DNA from 2 places in the Bacillus sp. CPT56D-587-MTF genome. Region 1 is predicted to be linked to the other one. Evidence: riboswitches for the same ligand, from Rfam matches in the RefSeq annotation. Region 1 holds a riboswitch; the other holds the start of a gene.
The links. A riboswitch is a leader RNA that binds a small molecule or an ion and turns the genes downstream of it on or off. The one in region 1 is predicted to bind cyclic di-AMP.
Positions count from the first base shown of each region.

Region 2: another riboswitch for cyclic di-AMP. It lies ahead of AC3WVZ_RS08030 (APC family permease); the one in region 1 lies ahead of AC3WVZ_RS02015 (hypothetical protein).

Region 1 is NZ_JBYTEF010000001.1:385,419-388,630, reverse strand. It holds gene kdpA (potassium-transporting ATPase subunit KdpA) at 1-161, opposite strand, end outside; gene kdpF (K(+)-transporting ATPase subunit F) at 181-258, opposite strand; gene AC3WVZ_RS02025 (SipW-dependent-type signal peptide-containing protein) at 258-362, opposite strand; cyclic di-AMP (ydaO/yuaA leader) riboswitch at 459-604, opposite strand; gene AC3WVZ_RS02020 (hypothetical protein) at 865-1,098, opposite strand; gene AC3WVZ_RS02015 (hypothetical protein) at 1,112-1,498, opposite strand; cyclic di-AMP (ydaO/yuaA leader) riboswitch at 1,592-1,739, opposite strand; gene thiD (bifunctional hydroxymethylpyrimidine kinase/phosphomethylpyrimidine kinase) at 1,825-2,637, opposite strand; gene thiF (thiazole biosynthesis adenylyltransferase ThiF) at 2,653-3,212, opposite strand, start outside.
Region 2 is NZ_JBYTEF010000001.1:1,534,141-1,537,352, reverse strand. It holds gene AC3WVZ_RS08030 (APC family permease) at 1-1,183, opposite strand, end outside; cyclic di-AMP (ydaO/yuaA leader) riboswitch at 1,328-1,474, opposite strand; gene AC3WVZ_RS08025 (hypothetical protein) at 1,614-1,742, shown strand; gene panE (2-dehydropantoate 2-reductase) at 1,747-2,691, opposite strand; gene AC3WVZ_RS08015 (hypothetical protein) at 2,867-3,212, shown strand, end outside.

The DNA of each region.
Region 1 (3,212 bases):
TATGCTTTTACACCCGTAATTTTAAAAATAAGTTTTTCAAAAGGCCCGAATACTTTATCTAACGTTTTGCTACCTTGAAAAGCTTTTTCTAAATAAATCCCCGTTGGCTTTGCTACTAAAATAAACAAGAGCATTGTAATAATGACTGCAACCCAAATCATAATGAATGATTCCCCCTAATTAAAACTTCTCTGGATTTAATAATGCATACACTAAATACACTGTAATTGCTGCGACAATAACCGATAAGACAATCATCATGATTGCTTTCCTTCTTTCACAACTTTATCTGACCAACTTGCAAGACTTGCCATCGATGCAACTAATAAAATAAAAATCCCGACCATTACAACATCTAACATAACTATCCCTCTCTTTTTGTTAAAATTTACCATTTAAATATTAATAAAGAACACTGAGCTCTACTCAGTGTTCAAAAAATGAACAACAAAAAGTAAACCTCCTCTCTAAACGCTTACGAGGTTAGCTGTCGGATTCGGGCCTAAAGAGTAGCCCTACTTTCAAAACTGAAAGATTCACCCCAAGTGACGATGCACAAAATTGGTTCCCCCGCTCCATTTCTGGAACTCAGCGATTTTAGGTTTTTTTGGAAATTTTATGAATGATTTATGAGAGTAAATATACTCCTCTATATTTCACTTGTAAAGGGGTAAATTACTGAAAATAATAATATTTACATTCATTTAAACGCTTATATTGAAGATTATTACTGTTATTTCATCTATTTTCTTTATTTCTCTTTTCTTTTCTTAAAAATGACCTTTTAAATATGAAATAAAAAAAGCGAATGACATGAAGTGCATAGCTTGTTGCACTCAGCATTCGCTCTTTTTTATTCAACCTTTATTCTCCTCGTAAAAATGCACGTAAATTTCTCCCGCGAATATAAACTTGTGTCAATTCTGCATGTAGCTGCTCATACTCGGTAATATCTACCTCTAAATACAAAGCATCTTTTGATGGTAATATAATATACGGCCCTGGAAAAAGGGGATCGATCTGAACCAATTCTTGAACTCGCTCTACCGATACTGCCCAACGATTTGCTATATCTCCAAGTAATAGTACCTTCATCATTTCTTCCCCCGCCCTATTCAAAAAATAAAAAAGAAATATTATCACAATTTGTAAACACGACAAACTTAGCTCCAATTGTTTCATAGAGCCTCGCTGGATATCGTTTATTCCTTGTAACAACAGTAATAGGTGCTTGAAAAGAAAAGCGAATGTGTTCTGTGAAAAAACTAACGATTGGAAGCTCATCCCCTAGTAAAATCACCTTCTTAATACACTCACAAATACTAGTAAAGTCCTGCTCCTTACTGCAGCTATAAGTCCAATCAAACCCACAATTCCTAACTTCAGCCGCTATCTCTTCATTTGCTGTAAAAATAATTAACTCATGTTGAAATGATACTAAATCTCTTAAACTATTTACCTTACTTTCTTCTCCAACACAAATAAGTGTTAGTTCCATGTACCTCATCCTCCTTAGTATAAAAGAAATCAAACATAGATTGATATTCCCCTATACTAATCAGATCGATGAAGTGATGTATCCATCATGGCACCGTCCTCTCTCAAGACGCTTACGAAGTTAGCTGTCGGATTCGGACTTTGAGAGTAGCCCTACTTTCAAACTTGAAAGATTCACCCCTAGTGACACTGCACAAATTGGTTCCTCCGCTCCATATAATTGGACTCAGCGTTTACAAAAAAATGTATTCTGGCTGATATATTACTCCTGTATTTTGAAAAAGTAAACAGAAAAAAAGCCAGTTATAAAACTGGCTTTTCACTTATCTATACACGCGTTCTATTCACTTTATACGCAAAATGATTCGTCGGTCCATGACCACTACCAATATTCAATGGCTCTTCAATTGCTATACTAATAAATCGTTTTGCTTCTTGAACAGCATCTTCAATTGAGTATCCTTTCGCAAGTCCTGCTGTAACCGCTGAAGCAAATGTACACCCACTTCCATGCGTTTGCTTTGAAGGAATTCGCTCGCTTCTAAACTCAATAAATTCTTCTCCATCAAAGAGGAAATCAATTACTTCATTCCCTTGATATTCTGCATGTCCGCCCTTCATAAGCACATATTTAGCACCTAATTTGTGCAATACTTTTGCAGCTTCCTTACTATCTTCAACATTATGAATCTCCACCCCAGTTAACACTTCTGCTTCTGGGACATTCGGTGTTATAACAGTTGCTACTGGTAATAAATATTCTTTTAATGCTTGAACTGCTTCTTGCTGTAATAATGATGCACCGCCTTTTGCAATCATAACGGGATCTAGCACAATATTATTCCAGCCAAACTTTTTAATTTGTTCTGCAACAATTTGAATTATTTCACTACTAAATAACATTCCTAGTTTCACTGCATCTGGTGTTACATCCGTACCAATTGAATTCAGCTGTTCTGTAATACCTTCTAATGGAACAGGATATACCCCTTGAACGCCAAGCGTGTTTTGAGCAGTAATTGCCGTAATAGCCGTCATTCCGTATACACCAAGCTCTTGGAATGTTTTTAAATCTGCCTGAATTCCAGCACCGCCGCCGCTATCAGACCCTGCAATTGTTAAAGCTTTATTCACTTTCATCCCACTCATCCTTTTCTATCCAAAATAGCGATGATAAATTGTTTTTGCTTCGCTTATATCTTTCGTTCCATGTACGAGCACACGGCCATCTTTAAAGGCTACTAACCTCTTGTCTTCAACAGAAAATGATAGTAAATATGGATTTATATTTAAATCATTTACACGACCTTCCAACAACTCTTTATATTGTTCAAAATTCATTTCATCTTTATGAGGTGGTCTAATTTGAACTGTATTTCGCCCGCATAAAACTGCTGTTTTTGATGTGTTTTCTTTATTTAAATACGGATATAATGCATTCTCTCCGCATGAAGGACAATTATGCTGGCGAAGTTTTTGCACATTCATACATGAATACTCATTCTTCCACATATCAAACGATACAAGCCCATCTCGAAGTGATTCGTAATCTTCTACTAACAGTTTAAGAGCTTCTGTTACTTGATGAGAAACGACAAGAGATACAGCAGGTGATATAATACCCGCTGTATCACATGTTGCCCCGCCAAGCGGAATCGACTGTAATAAACATGATAAACATGGTGTTTTACTAGGAAGGATTGTGTAAGAAAGAC
Region 2 (3,212 bases), 1.1 Mb from region 1:
ATTTTAATACCATTCCTGTTTGAGAAAGTGTAAATGGAATAAATACCCCTACTGCATATAGTGGAATTAAATGTTCTGTTTGTCCTTGGAAAGCTACAATTAAAATAATCGAAGCAACTCCAAGTATAATAATACCGTTTGAGTAACCTAGACGGTCTCCTCTAATCGTAAACATTCTCGGTATGAATTTATCTTTTGCAAGGTTAACCCCTAATAAAGGAAATGCAGAATAACCTGTATTAGCAGCAAGAATTAATATTAAAGCTGTTGTACCTTGTATGAAATAGTACATGAAATTACGTCCAAATGTTTGTTCAGCAATTTGAGAAACAACTGTTACTTCTTTACTCGGAGTCACTCCGTAATAATAGGCTAAAAACACAATTCCTGAAAATAACACAGCAAGTAATGCACCCATTGCAAGCAATGTTTTTGCAGCATTGTTTGGCGCAGGATCTTTAAAGTTCGGAATTGCGTTTGAAATTGCTTCAACACCTGTTAAAGCAGAACTACCTGATGCAAATGCTCTTAACAGTAAAAACAAACTAATACCCGCAACCGGCGTTCCGATCGGCGTGTGTAAAGTTGGTGAAACGTGACCAGTCAAAATATTATATATGCCTACACCAATTAATATAAATAGGGCTAAAACAAATAAATAAACAGGATATGCTAAAACAGAAGCCGATTCCGTTACTCCTCTTAAATTTAAGATCGTAATAAATATAACAAATATAATCGCAATGATTACATTATGTGCATGTAAACTAGGAAAAGCAGATGTTAGCGCATCTGTACCTGCAGATACACTTACCGCAACAGTTAAAATATAGTCGACTAATAAAGATCCTCCAGCAATTAAGCCTGGATTCATCCCTAAATTTTCTTTTGATACAACATACGCTCCCCCGCCATGCGGATAAGCAAAAATAATTTGACGATAAGATAAAATAAGGGCTGTCAATAATACTAATACCCCAACAGCGATCGGAATGGAATACCAATAAGCGATCGCTCCCACACCTGCTAAAGCAATTAAAATTTGTTCTGGACCGTAAGCAACTGATGACAATGCGTCAGAAGATAAAATAGCTAAAGCTTTCGTTTTATTAAGCTTTTGTTCTCCAAGCTCTGTTGATTTTAACGGTCTTCCAATTAAAAATCTTTTAATAGATGAAACCAATGCTGTCCACTCTCCAATAATTTTGTACGAACTTTTCTGCTTGTTACAGCCAGTAAACGATTTCTTCAGAAAACAAAAAATGTCTACAAGCCATAGCGAAATAGACTTGTAGACATTATTTTTTTTGTCGCACAAGCTCCACCTTCCTTCTCAATATAACGCTTACGAGGTTAGCTGTCGGATTCGGGCCTATGAGTAGCCCTACCTTTTTCAAGGATTCACCCCATCGGATTATGTACTAATCCGTAAAAACGGGTCCCCCGTACCATGCGGTTTCAGCGATTTAGAAAATTGAAACTGTGGATTATAATACTCCTTTATTTTCAAAAAGTAAACAAAAATTTTTAATAAGAAAAAAATTAAAATGATTGCGCATAATCCGCTGAGAAATATACATAATGAATATTAAAAATCCGCAAAGGAGACCCATATGTCTAAAGAAAAGAAGCCTATTTTTTCCGATTCATATTTAGATGCAGTAGCAAATGAAATTAATCAGTTATATAGTAAACGTGAACAGGAAATAAATTTGACAGATAGAACGAAAAGAAATAAATAATTTTTCATACATCTAATTCTATTACAGATTTGTTAAAGGTCATCTCTTCATACACCTTTAAATTTTGATATATAGATTTTAATAATGGTGCCGCTATAGAAAATTTCTCTGCTACATCCAGTAAATATCCTTGCAAGTGCTTCCCTTCAATAAACGAACCCTTTTCCATATCACGTTGCATTGATGACTTCATATCATACGAAATTTTATCAATCGTTTTCATATGTTCCTGGGCAATATTAGCCTTTACTGGAGCTCCTAATACTCTCATGATTTGTACAGATTCCTCAAACACATTACGGATAAAATCACGGCCGCCTTCACTTTCACGGATTGGTCCAATTGGTGCACGCATTAACGTTGTCACACCTGACATTACAGTAATAAATAAATATTTATGCCACATATCTTGCGTAATATTTTCACTTAAAACAAAACTAGATTTCGTACCTGAAAATGCTTTAGAAATATGCTTTACTCTCTCTGAATTTTGAGACTTAATTTCTCCAAACACAAGTCTGTTGGCAGCGCTAGTTTGTACAATTTCTCCTTGATCGTTTAACGTCGTCTCGATAAAGCATAAACCGCCAATTACTTTTTCTTCGCCGAATTCTTTTTGTAATAGCGATAAATGAGCGATACCATTTAACAATGGAATGATTACAGTATTTTCGCCAACAAACGGCTTCAAATCTTGAATTGCCTCGTTTAAGTGATACGCTTTTGTTGAAAATAAAATAACATCAAATGGAGAAGTTCGCTCTTCTTTCGTTATTAATTTCGGTCGGAAGGAAAAATCCCCGTTAACACTTCGGATTACAAGTCCTCTTTCCTCTAATTGTTTTTTCCGTTTACTACGAACAAGAAACGTGACATCTTCTCCCTTCTCGACTAATCTGCCACCAAAAAATCCTCCGACTCCACCAGCGCCTAATACTAAAATCCGCATACAGCATCCCCCTTTTCAAAATACAATTTTATAACTTTTAGTATACATAACATTATACATGTTCCCTGCTAAATAAGCTGAATTTTCACTCTCAATTGAGTATAAAAGAGTGGTTATTTTCAAATAAATTTGGGCATGTTGTTTCTATAGCATATATGGAAAGGACACAATGTAGATGGAGGCAATACAATCAATTGAGGAAAAAGGTGTAGCAACAGCTATATTTCAATTTATATTCCCGTTTTCGTTTAAAGCTGGATATGAACAAGAGATGTTCCCTTTCTTACAAAAAAACGATTTTCGTCCTTTTCGGCTCGATCATCTCGATGATGAAAATACATATTATGGGGAGTTTAAAGTTTCACATCAAAATATGGAAGCATACTATCTTTCATTTACAAATAAAATTCTCTTTCCTCACTCAGAGCATCAAAAGGGCTTGCAACGTTATTCAAAGGACCTTAACTTAACTGGATATTTAACAACAAACCGTATTTCAATCCCATTCAAGATACACTCTA